DNA from 2 places in the Clostridium sp. C1 genome. Region 2 is predicted to be linked to the other one. Evidence: a T-box and tRNA genes for the amino acid it is inferred to sense, from the RefSeq annotation. Region 2 holds a T-box; the other holds one or more tRNA genes.
The links. A T-box is a leader RNA that pairs with one kind of tRNA and senses whether it is charged. The one in region 2 lies ahead of alaS (alanine--tRNA ligase), so its partner is inferred to be a tRNA-Ala.

Region 1: it encodes a tRNA-Ala, which carries the amino acid that the T-box ahead of alaS (alanine--tRNA ligase) is inferred to sense. The anticodon was not compared.

Annotation. Positions count from the first base shown of each region.
Region 1 is NZ_CP073631.1:2,827,267-2,834,072, forward strand. It holds gene KEC48_RS15050 (hypothetical protein) at 1-1,261, shown strand, start outside; gene KEC48_RS15055 (LysR family transcriptional regulator) at 1,266-1,532, shown strand; gene KEC48_RS15060 (LysR family transcriptional regulator substrate-binding protein) at 1,542-2,180, shown strand; gene KEC48_RS15065 (HAD-IA family hydrolase) at 2,271-2,897, shown strand; gene KEC48_RS15070 (MATE family efflux transporter) at 2,897-4,258, shown strand; gene KEC48_RS15075 (N-acetylmuramoyl-L-alanine amidase) at 4,487-5,155, shown strand; tRNA gene KEC48_RS15080 (tRNA-Ile) at 5,230-5,306, shown strand; tRNA gene KEC48_RS15085 (tRNA-Ile) at 5,331-5,407, shown strand; tRNA gene KEC48_RS15090 (tRNA-Ala) at 5,428-5,503, shown strand; gene bsh (choloylglycine hydrolase) at 5,606-6,574, shown strand; gene KEC48_RS15100 (PTS transporter subunit EIIC) at 6,712-6,806, shown strand, end outside.
Region 2 is NZ_CP073631.1:1,147,782-1,154,587, forward strand. It holds gene KEC48_RS06280 (beta-propeller fold lactonase family protein) at 91-1,164, opposite strand; gene KEC48_RS06285 (DUF1292 domain-containing protein) at 1,224-1,472, opposite strand; gene ruvX (Holliday junction resolvase RuvX) at 1,475-1,897, opposite strand; gene KEC48_RS06295 (IreB family regulatory phosphoprotein) at 1,897-2,154, opposite strand; gene alaS (alanine--tRNA ligase) at 2,218-4,827, opposite strand; T-box leader at 4,862-5,061, opposite strand; gene KEC48_RS06305 (dihydrofolate reductase family protein) at 5,093-5,623, opposite strand; gene KEC48_RS06310 (Na/Pi symporter) at 5,630-6,583, opposite strand; gene KEC48_RS06315 (AI-2E family transporter) at 6,640-6,806, opposite strand, start outside.

The DNA of each region.
Region 1 (6,806 bases), 1.4 Mb from region 2:
TTCATGCTTTTATGCTATGTTTGGTATCATAGAGGAAAAAAAGAGATTTTTACTTTATGTTATATTATCTACAGGATGTACTTTTATGATTTATTTGAATATCACAATTCGCATTCAAAACCTACTTGTAGATTTTATATTACCATTACTGACTTTAGCAATATGCTCATATATCTATCATCAACGAGATGATTTGATGAGTGCTTTGTATTTGATACCATTACTAGGTTTTTTAACTGTTATTAAAGAAATAGGCCTCTTTTTCATGTTGATAGCTTTTATATATTGGCAATGGTATTGTTGGCATAGTTCAGTTTCTTTGTCGCAAAAATTAATCATAACAATAACAATTCTGATTATGAGTTTATTACCATTTTTATTATGGAAATATCATATGTCTATAACTTTTGCAGGAATGACACATAAGTTCGACTTATTATCAAAAACAATATCTGTGAATCAATATCCTACGATGATTTTATTCTTTTTTCAATCGCTTTTTCATTTATCCAATCGTTCTACACAAACATTTCTTTTCTTTGAAATTCTTGTGATTGGATTATTGATTTTTCATCATTTCTTGATAAAGAAAAAATGGCAGTTAAAAAAAGTATGGTTATTAGGACATATGATTGTGGTGGTATATGTATTTGGATTATTAGGGATGTATTTGTTTTCTATGCCTGAAGATGAAGCTATCCGTTTAGCAGGGATGGAACGCTATATATGTAGTATCGTTGTTTTTTATGTGGGGATGATTATGATGACTATAGTCAAAGATATTGAACGTTCGTTTTATATTCAATTGAAAGATAGTTATCATTATCAAGCTTTTTATTCACCACAGACAAAGAAAATTTATCAAAATACAACTTTAGTATTCATGATAATCACTTTCTCATGTGTATATTCAGAATTATGTGAATTAATCGCTTTGCGGCAAAATCATTCTTCTTCTCTTGCCAGTCAAGTTGAACAATTGGTAGGAAATCAATGGTATAGTCGTAATCAAATGGACTTATCACGTTATTTAGTTATTGCTTCTAATCAAAATCAGCAAGTATCTCAATACCAGTTAAGTTATACGATGAAATATTTCTTATACGCACCTTATGTAGATACATTATCCTATTTAAATGAGGATATAGATATAGAAAGCTATGATTATGTGATTATTTTTAATCGGGGATATGTTGATGAAGCAGTGATAAAAAAGTATCCTGTCTTTTGTGAAGAAGGAATCTATAAGATAAAGAGATGAAATGATGGAAAAAAATCAATTGGAACAATATGTCACAGTTGTAGAAGCAGGAAGTATCAGTAAAGCAGCGAAAATACTTTATTTAGCTCAGCCTAATTTAAGTAAGACTATTCAAATGATGGAAGAAGAAATGGGCCAAAAGCTCTTATTAAGAAGTCATAGAGGGGTGGAAACAACACCACTTGGCAAAGAGCTTTATTACCACGCTAAAAATATTCTAGAACGTTTTGGTATGATAGATGAGTGGAAGACTATGCATCAAAAGACATGACCTTGTTATTTGAATGTTTCTATATCTTCGTTATTTTTAGATAAACGTATTTTACAAGAATTTTCTAGACAGACACAATCTATGGAAACGTTTATTCAACTACATGAAACAACACCTAAATCAGTATTAGAAGATTTAGTGAATGGACAAGCAGAATTAGGAATTGTTATTTTGAATGATCAGATTTTACCTACTTTTCAAAAGATTGCTGAAGCAAAAGAAATTCATGTTGAAGTGATAGATCGAAAACCATACTGTCTGCATTATCATCGTCATTACCATTTAGAAAAAGATTTATCACAAGATCTCAGATTTTTGAACCATTATATCTGGATACACTTTCCATTAGATTTTTTTGGATATTTAAATGCGTCATTATCGCAATACGGTTTCATGATTCAAGAATCTCAAAAAAGAATAGTCAGTAATAATTATCATGCGATGATTCAAATGCTTTGTTTTTTAGATGCCTTTATTTTTGGAAACATTTGGCAAAAAGAAGAATTTGCCAGAACAAATATTGCATCAATACCCTTAGCCTATATCCATATCCAACAGAATTTTATAATTCTTACAAAAAAAAGAGAAGCTCTTTCTCATGCAGGAAGTCTTTATTTAAAAATCTTGAAAGAGATTTATCAACTTTGATAATGAAATTTTCATTATCATTTTTTGTTGTTTCTTAAAATTTTTCATGAGATAATTATAAGTATGGAAATAGAAAGAAAGGATGGTTATATGAAAAAGTATAAAGCTGTGATTTATGATATTGATGGAACAGTTTTAAATACATTAAATATGAATATGTATCCATTAATGAAAATCATTAAAGAAGAATTAAATGAAGATTGGACATTTGAAGAAGTGTTAAAATTTGCTGCTTATCCGGGTATGAAAGTGATGGAAGAATTAAATATAAAAGATAAAGAAAAAACATATGCCAGATGGGTTCAATATGTCAATGAATATGAAGAAGGAGCAACACTTTATGAAGGATTTGAAGACGTTTTTTCAAAGTCTGAAGAAGCCGGAATCATTCAAGCTATTGTATCTGCCAAGACAAAAGCGCAATATCAAAATGATATGGGACAAAAAGGACTAGATAAGTATATGAAAGCAACGATACTTGCTGAAGATACTGATAAACATAAACCAGATCCTACACCATTATTAGAATGTCTGAAAAAATTACAATTACAACCAGATGAAGTGATTTACATAGGAGATACAAAATCAGATGAACTGGCATCAAAGAATGCTCACATTGATTTTGGATATGCGAAGTGGGGAAATGTCGCTCAAGAAGAAATGAAAGATGCAACAATTGTTTTAGAAAAACCTCTTGATTTATTACAGTTGATTTAATGAATACCCAAAATAATTTTGCTTTAGGAAATGTGTCCCAGCATATTTTACGTATTGCAGGACCTATGATTGTTGCACAATTTATTAATGTTTTATATAACGTTGTTGATCGTATTTATATTGGAAGATTACCTGAGGTTGCTTCATTAGCTATGAGTGGTTTAGGATTATGCTTACCTTTAATTTCAATAATTATTGCTTTTGCGAATTTATTTGGAATGGGTGGATCACCACTGTGTTCTATTGCAAGAGGTAGTGGAAATAATGATCTGGCTGAAGAAATTATGGGAAATGCGTTTTCTTTATTAATCATTTGTTCTATTCTTATTATGTTAGTTGGTTTTATTTTTAAGGAGCCTTTATTATGGGCTTTTGGAGCAAGTGAAAATACGATTGGTTATGCAAACGATTATATGACGATTTATTTATTGGGAACGCCCTTTGTTTTAATTGGATTAGGATTGAATAGTTTTATTAATAGTCAAGGATTTGCGAAAATAGGGATGATGACAGTTTTATTAGGAGCAGTGACAAATATTATTTTAGATCCTCTTTTTATATTTGTCTTTTCAATGGGAGTCAAAGGTGCTGCTATAGCAACTGTTATTTCTCAATGTATATCTGCATTATGGACTTTGCAGTTTTTAACTGGAAAGAAAACAATTTTAAAATTAAAAAAAGAAAAAATGATTTTAAAAATCAAACATGTTCAAAAGATATTTGCTTTAGGTATGGCTGGATTTATGATGGGGATTACAAATTCAGTTGTGACAATTGTCTGTAATGTGACTTTGCAGACTTATGGTGGAGATTTCTATATTGCCATTATGACTATTATTAATTCTATTAGAGAGGTTGTGTCTTTACCCGGTCAAGGTTTAGCCAATGCTTCACAGCCAGTTCTTGGCTATAATTACGGAGCAAAACAATATCAAAGAGTTTTAAAAGGCATTCGTTTTACGACATTGACTTGCTTTTTAACGAGTTTTGTATTGTGGTTGAGTATTACCTTATTTCCTCAGCTCTATATTCAAATCTTTAGTCACAATCCTGATATTTTAAAAGAAGGAGTTCAAGCCATTCATTTATATTTCTTTGGTTTCTTTATGATGGCTTTTCAAATGAGTGGACAATCTATAGCCGTAGGACTAGGAAAATCAAAACAGGCTGTTTTCTTTTCTATATTTAGAAAAGTCATGATTGTTGTACCACTGACTTTCATATTACCTATATATATTGGTATTCAGGGTGTTTTTATCGCTGAAGCTATTAGTAATTTTATTGGTGGGGGAGCCTGTTATTTAACAATGTTATTAACGATTGGAAAAGATCTCAAGAAGAAAGTGAGAACTTTAGAATAATAAGGACTCTTGTTGAAATGATGGCAAGGAGGAAAATGGAAATGATTGTAGATTTTATGGATGGAGCATTTTTCTGGATTGTATTAGCTTTATTTGTGGCTATATCTTGTATGTTGTTGAGTCAAAAGAAATAATAATAGGGGGAGCATATTGAAGATATGCTTTCTTTTTTGATTCAAGTCATAAAGGAATTTCTTTTTTCATATAAATAAACGGGTGATGATTCATATGAAAAAAACGATGTCTTTTATTATCCTTTTTGCTTTATGTACATGTTTATATAAACCAGTGATTCATGTATCATCATCAAAATTATTAAATCAAAGAGTGATTGTATTAGACCCAGGTCATGGTGGTTTAGATAATGGTGCCAGTGTAGCAGGGGTGGATGAGGATACTTTAAATTTGAAAATCAGTTTTGCTTTAAAAGAGGAATTAGAATCACGAGGGGCTACAGTATATATGACACGTACTGATGATCAAGATATGACAAAAAGAAATTATAACTATTCTAAACAAGATGATATGTATTTAAGAGCTTTGCAAGTAGATGCATATCAACCAGATCTATTTTTGAGTATACATCTTAATTCTTCCACATCTAGTGCTTGGGGTTCTCAAGTGTTTTATTATAAAAAAAGTGAAGATGGAAAAAGATTAGCCAATTGCATTCATGATCAGATGAAAACATTAACAGGAACAAGGAAGAATGTTTCATCAAGTAGTTTTTATATTTTACGTGCAACTCAATCATTGGGAGTTTTAATAGAATGTGGTTTTTTATCTAATGCTAATGAACGAGGACAATTAAAAAGTCGTGCGTATCATCAAAAATTAGCAATCGTCATTAGTGATGGTATAGAAGACTATTTTCATTCACTAGCAGCACCTCTATAAAAATATATATAAAAACGAAAAAAAGTATTGACGAAAAATGAAGGCTATGCTAATATATTAGGGCAGTCGTTAATGGGCCTGTAGCTCAGCTGGTTAGAGCGCACCCCTGATAAGGGTGAGGTCGATGGTTCAAGTCCATTCAGGCCCACCATTAATTACTGTCACATATATACATGGGCCTGTAGCTCAGCTGGTTAGAGCGCACCCCTGATAAGGGTGAGGTCGATGGTTCAAGTCCATTCAGGCCCACCATGTATAATATATATTTTTATGGGGCTTTAGCTCAGCTGGGAGAGCGCCTGCTTTGCACGCAGGAGGTCAGCGGTTCGATCCCGCTAAGCTCCACCATATAGGATATAACCTGTATTGAATGTTTTATAAAGCATTTGATGCAGGTTTTTTGTTATTTCATGGAAAATAGTCTATAATAATGTAAAGAGGTGATTAACTATGTGTACAGCTTTTCAATGTCATGGATATTTTGGAAGAAATCTTGATTTAGAAACAGGATTTCAAGAAGAAGTTGTTGTTACACCAAGATTCTATAATTTTCCATTCAAAAATGGAACGGATTTTAAAAATCAATATGCTTTGATAGGGATGGCAACAGTTGTTGAAGATTATCCATTATATGCTGAAGCAATGAATGAAAAAGGTTTATGTATGGCTGGCTTATATTTTCCAGATAATGCACATTATTTTGATCAAGAAGATAAAAAGTTAAATCTAACACCTTATGAATTAATTCCTTATTTTTTAGGTAAATATCAAAGTGTTCATGAAATCAAATCCATCATACATCAACTCCATATTATCAATATACCATTTCTACCACAAATGCCTTTAGCTCCTTTGCATTGGATTATTGCTGATCAAAACGAAAGTCTGATTTTAGAATCAACAAAAACAGGTTTGCAGATATATGAAGATTCATTACATATTCTGACAAATAATCCACCTTATCCATATCATCAGTGGAATGTTCATCATTATATGCATTTAACATCAGCATATCCACAAGATAATTTGATTCATCAAAATATGAAACCATATGGTAATGGTTTAGGAACAGTTGGATTACCAGGTGATTATTCTCCTGCATCACGCTTTATTAAAGCGTTATGGTTAAAAGACAATGCAAAGATGAATGATTGTGAACATGAAAATATCAGCCAGATTTTTCATATCTTAGATGCTGTCGCAATGGTCAAAGGTTCAGTGAAGACCAGTCAAGATAAAGATGATTATACTATTTATTCATGTTGTATGAGCATGAATCAGTTGACTTACTATTATAAAACATATGATAATAATCAAATTCAAGGTATACAAATGAAAAAACTTGATCTTCAAGCTTCACAATTATATATATTTATTTTAAATAGACAACAAAATATCCAATATTATGAAACTGCTTAGGCAGTTTCTTTTGTTTATTATTGATAATAAAAATATTAAAAATGAAACATTTTAAAATAAAGAAGTAAGATATACTTTTTTCTAGAAAATGAAATGATTTTAGCGCTATGAGTTTCATAATAGGAGGAGGAAAAAACATGAATTTTTTTAATAAGCTGCAAGTAGGCTTAGAAAAAATTGTCGGACCATTTGCAACAATGGTCGCTAAGAGTAAGTATATTAAAGCCTTAAC
Region 2 (6,806 bases):
CCATCATTTATTTATTATAGGTTATTTTGCAGGAATTATCAACTTTCACTCATTTTTTATCCATTTCAACAAAAAAGAGCATTTCTGCTCTTATAATCCTCTTCCTTCAATCAAACAAACAGGTTCACCAACCATATAACTGAAATGTGTTTCAAATAAAACGCCCTTAGATTCACCACGTTTTAATTCAAAAGATTCAATCGTTCCACCTTTTTGGCAAGCTACAACAACATATTTATCAATAACGAGAATCATTTGTACAGGTTTTTCATCTGTATCGGTATTATCTACTGTATTCAACATACCTGTTGTTGTATCAACTTCAAAAGTTGTAATAGAATCATGACCACTGTTAGAAACGAAAAGATAATCTCCTTTTTCATTCATTAAAATATCAGTTGCTGTATTTTGACCTATATATTCATCTGTTGGATAGGTCATGACTTTTTGCACTAAAGACATTTGTCCATCCTGATAACGATATACAAAAACTTGACTTGATAATTCATTTAAAACATAGGCAAATTGTCCATCAGATGAGAAAATGATTTTCTTAGGTCCAGAACCCGCCTCTAATTTTAAAGTCAGTTCATCATTGCGATAAAGTCTTCCTTTTTCACCAATATCATACAAAACAACCTCATCTGTTCCCAAATCACAGACAACCATTCTATGATCCGGTGTCATATCTATAAAGCATGGATGAGCTTCACTCTGACGTTTTGGATCAATACTACTTCCCGTATGTTTAATTGTTTGAACAACTCTAATAAGTTTCTGTTTTAAAATAGCAATAACGACAACTTCACTATTATAGTAATCCACAGCATAAGCATAAGTACGATCTTCATTCACATAACTATTGACATATGTTTTTCCATGATCTGTTGATTTGGCAACTAAACCAAATTGTAAATCCATTGATGCGTATTGCCATAATCCACCATCTGTAGGTCTACCTGTATTATTTTTATAACATACATAAATAAAACGTTCACGTTTAGAAATAGCAATAGGATTCGCTAATGACTTATAAAACTTCTTTTTTAAAATTTCCCCATTATCAATATCCAAATGAAAAACATAGATTCCTCTTGTTAGATCATTTCCATAACTTCCTACAAATATTGGTTTGACTTTTCTTTTTTTAAAAAATAATCCCATATTTTCCTCCTTAATAAAGAAGGGTAACATCAGTTACCCTGTGATACCAATCCATGTTATTATTCTTCATCTTCAGCCATAAAGCTATTAAAGACTTCTTCAATCATATCCCATTCATCAGGTGTTTCAATAGGATATAAGTTCCCTTCATCATCATAGATAGATGAATAAACTTGTGCATCTTCATCATCTGCATCATAATATAAAACATATTTTTTTCCAGTATCTTCACTATCAAAAGTAAAAAGTACATCAAATTCTAATTCATTACCGTCATCATCAATGACCTGTATTTTATTAACGTCCATGATTATCTCCTTTGACCATCTAAGTAACCTTGTAAAATTTGTACAGCTGCCATCTTATCAATGACTTTTTTTCTTTTTTTACGAGAAACATCTGCAAAAATCAGTTGATTCTGTGCCATCACCGTTGTTAATCTTTCATCAATCAAAACAACTTCAACATCCATCATCTTTTCCAGTCTTTCTTTAAAAGCCATAGAAATTTGTGCTCTTTCTCCTAAATCACCATTCATATGTTTAGGTAAACCAAGAACAATTGTATGAATATGATGTTCTTCAACAATTTTTTGAATATGTCTGGCAGCACTCTTATAATTATTTTCTTCAAACCGATAAGTTTCAACACCATGAGCAATCATTCCCAAAGCATCACTCATCGCAATCCCACAAGTTCTTGAACCTAAATCTAAACCTAATATTTTTTCCACTATTTAGACTCCAGATAGAACTTCACAAGTTCTTCAATAATCTCATCACGATCAATCTGTTGAATAATTGAACGTGCCCCTTTATGGCTTGAGATATAAGCAGGATCGTTAGAAATCAAATAACCAGCAATTTGATGAACTGCATTATATCCTCTTTCATCTAAAGCATTAGCAACTGTCATTAAATGAGAATGGATAACTTCTCTTTTAATTTCTTCTGAATTAAATAGACGTGTTTGAGTAAAATCTTTTCCCATTTGTACTACCTCCCATCTATATAATCTATATTACACTAAATAATTGCAAATTGCTAGTAAAACTTAGAATTGTGCTTTGATTTGTGCAATAGCTTCCTTAATCTGTGATGCGTCTTGACATCCACCTTGAGCAAAGTCTGGCTTTCCACCACCACGACCATTAGTCACTTGATTGATTGTTTTTATCATATCTCCAGCCTTATAACCATCTTTAACCATAGATTTTGTAAGTGCCACAAAATATGAGATTTTTCCTTCATAAGTATTAACCATCACAACAAAACCATGTTGTAATTGATCTCTTAAATCAAAAGTCATTTGTTTTGCTGAAGCAACATCTTTACTTTCTTCTACAAATAAGAATTGAATACCATTAATATCTTCAATATTTTTTGTCTGTTCTTTTGCTGATAAGGCATTGATTTGATCTAAATATTGATTTCTTTCTTTTCTTAATTCATTTGTTTCTTCGATAAAATGTGTTACTTTTTCAATTGTTTCATTCTTATTTTTAATTTTTAATAAATCTTGAACCTGATTTAATAAAGCTTCACTTTCTTTAAAAGCACGGTAAGCCTGAATAGATGTGACAGCTTCAATACGTCTAACACCAGAACCAATGCTTTCTTCACCAACAATTTTAAAGATACCAATTTCAATACTATTAGAAACATGGCATCCACCACATAATTCTTTAGAATAATCACCGACACTGACAACACGTACAACATCACCGTATTTTTCATCAAATAAAGCCATTGCTCCAGATTTCATTGCTTCATCTTTACTCATAGATTGAATACAAACATCTAAACCATTAAAAATCTGTTCATTGACTTGATCTTCTACTTGTTTCAATTCTTCATCTGTTACTTTTTGAGGATGCGTAAAGTCAAAACGCAATCTTTGATCATCAACATAAGAACCTGCCTGTGAAACATGATCTCCTAATACATTTTTAAGCGCTTTTTGTAAAAGATGTGTTGCTGTATGATTATGTGTAATCAAAGCACGTTTTTTCATATCTACATGAAGTGTAAGAACATCACCTATTTTAACACTTCCGTTTGTCACATGAATAGTATGCAAATGTTGTTGATGTGGAGCTTTACAAACATAAGTCACATTAACATCAGTACTTTCATTGTTCATTGTTCCTGTATCAGCACATTGACCACCCATTTCAGCATAGAAGGTTGTCTGATCTAAAATGATTTCACCTTTTGTATCAATCGCATCACATTTGACTCCATCAACAAATGTCGCAATGACCTTTGCCTGAATTGGTGCAGGATTATAGATAAATTCAGATGGTTCATCAAAAGCCATTAAATCTGGTTTTTGTGAACACATTGATTCCATATCTCCACGTGCATTTCTGGCACGTTCCTGTTGAGCTTTCATTTCTGCTTTAAATCCTTCTTCATCGACTTCAAAGCCTGATTCTTGAGCAATTTCCACAGTTAATTCTAATGGGAAACCATATGTATCATATAATTTAAAAGCATCTTGACCATTTAATAAATAATTCTCACTCTTTTGTAACATCTGATTTAATAATCTTTCACCATTAGATAATGTTTTGTGGAATGCTTCTTCTTCTTTTTTCACCAAACCACTGACATAGTCTACTTTTGATGGTAGATAATCATAGAAATCTTTCATGATATCCGCAACCACACCAACTAGTTCATACATAAATGAATGATCAATACCAATCTTTTTACCATAACGTACTGCACGTCTTAAAATTCTTCTTAAAACATAACCACGTCCAGCATTATCAAATAACGCACCATCGCTTAATGCAAAAGTCACAGTACGGATATGATCAGCAATCACACGATAAGCCATTTTGTTATCTTGATATGGAACCTTTGCAAGCTTTTCAGTCGCATGGATAATTGGTAAGAATAAATCAGTATCAAAGTTTGTTTCTCCCTCTTGAATAATGCTGACAAGTCTTTCAAGACCCATTCCTGTATCAATATTTTTTTGTGGTAATTCTTTATATTCTTTACGATCAATGGCAGGGTTGCAGTCATATTGTGAAAAGACAACATTCCATACTTCAATGTAACGATCATTTTCCATTTCATCAAAGAATAGTTTTTCTCCTAATCCTTCTGGATCATATTTTTCTCCACGATCATAGAAAATTTCAGAATCTGGTCCACCTGGTCCTTCACCAATTTCCCAGAAGTTATCATATGTTTTTAAAATATGACTTGGCTCAACATGACAAACTTCTGTCCAGATACGATAAGCATCTTCATCATCAGTATAAACACTGACATATAATTTGTCTTTATCAAACCCAATCCATTCTGGACTTGTTAAAAACTCCCAAGCAAAAGGAATGGCTTCTTCTTTAAAATAATCTCCAATTGAGAAGTTTCCTAACATTTCAAAAAATGTATGATGTCTGGCAGTTTTCCCTACATTTTCAATATCATTTGTACGAATAGATTTTTGTGCATTTGCAATACGATTACAAGCTGGTTTTTCTGTTCCATCAAAATATTTTTTTAATGCTGCAACACCAGCATTGATCCATAATAAAGTAGGATCATTGTGGGGAATCAATGATGCCCCTGGTTCAATCATATGTCCTTTAGACTTAAAAAAATCCAAAAACATCTGACGCACTTGATTTCCTGTTAATTGTTTCATAATTTTCCTCCTTTGAATAAAAAAAGTCATTCCTAAAAGGAACGACTATTATCGCGGTACCATCCTCATTCATAATGAATATTCATTATGCTCTTTAATCGTTAACGCCGACATACGTTGATGTTTTCATCACTCTTAGAAGGTAGCTTTCTTTATAAGCTTCTAGAAATTTGCACCAACCATTTCCTCTCTATAAGTTCACTTATAAATACTTTTCTTCTTCAACGATTTGACTTTGATATTATATCCAATTTATCATAAAAAATCAATACTTCTTCTCATATTCAATATCAACAATCCCATTATAAACATATGTCTTGATTAAAGATAATCTTTTTTCATGATCAAAGTCTTCAAATAGACGTGCTCCTTTACCAATTAAAGCAGGAATCATAGAAATATGATACTCATCTATCATATTAGCTTGGATTAATGGAGTAATAAATTGTTGACCTCCACAAATCCAGATATCCTTTCCAGCTTCTTGTTTTAGTCTTTTAACTAAAGTGCAGATATCTTCCAAAGTAAAGACAATATTATCAAAAGATAATTGTGTTATTGATGATAAAACATAAATTTTCAATCCCTGATGAATCTGTTGCTCTAGTTTCTTTTGCATCATTTGAAAAGTTTTTTCACTCATAATGACACAATCAACATGTTTTAAAAGATGATAGTAACTTTCAGTTGGTGGATATGAAGTATTGTCACCATGTAACCAGTCAATACGACCATCTTGATCAGCCATATATCCATCTAAACTCATTGCAATATATAAAATAACTTTACGCATCATTGATTCCTACTTTCCATGATTTTTATAGTGACTTGGATATATCCATTGAATGACTTTCATTAAATAAGGTTCACACAATAAAACAATGAATGTGGTGAGTATATTATAGAAAGTATGCATATTGGCAATTTGATGGTTTGGGGATAAGGGTGATATATTTTTAATCATATCAATCAAAGGTAGGCATTGACATAAAACAAGAAAGCTCATAGCTCCTACAAGATTAAAAAGGAAATGAAAAAGAGCCAGACGTTTACCATTACGACAACCAGATAAAGAAGCTAAAAAACCTGTGATACAGGTTCCTAAGTCAAAACCTAATAAAAGATAAACTGACTGTTGAAATGAAACAAGCTGTTGCATCGCTAAAATTTGTAAAATGCCTACGGATGCTGATGAACTTTGAATGAGTGCCGTAAATAACATACCCATACCAACACATAATAAAGGATTTTGAAGTTGTATAAAAAAACCAATAATCCATGAGGAATGTTGTAATGGCAGCATGGATTGTGACATCATTTCTAATCCCATAAACAAAAGACCTAAAGCCATCATGACTTGGCCTATAAGCTGTTTGATACCTTGACTAATCAAATAAAACAAAACTCCTATAAATGATAATGCAGGCGCAAAAGCACCGATATCTAAGGCTATCATCTGTCCAGTAATAGTCGTTCCAATGTTGGCTCCCATCATAATCCATATTGCTCTTTTTAAAGTCATAATATGAGCATTTAAAAAACCAATCAATATCACACTCATAGCTGAAGAACTTTGGATCAAAGCTGTTAAAAGTATACCCACTCCTATCGCTTTCATGCGATGATTGGTTAATTTTAAAAGAATGATTTCCAGTCTTTCTCCCAGTCCTGATGTCAATCCTTGTGACAACATATTCATTCCCAAAAGAAATAAAGCCAGTCCTCCTAATAAACCCAAATAATGTGTTGCTGTCATGAATTCACACCCCTTTATTATCATATATGATAATAAAAAGAAAATTTGAGAAATTCTTATTCATTTTCATGATGTATTATTCTTTGAATATCTTCTCTAATATGTAAATTCTTTAATAATTCTACAAGAAAAATCACATAGGATAATAATAATGGTGAAAAGATCATACCTACAATACCAAATAAATCACCAAAGAAGGTTAATGCTATAATAAGATAGATGG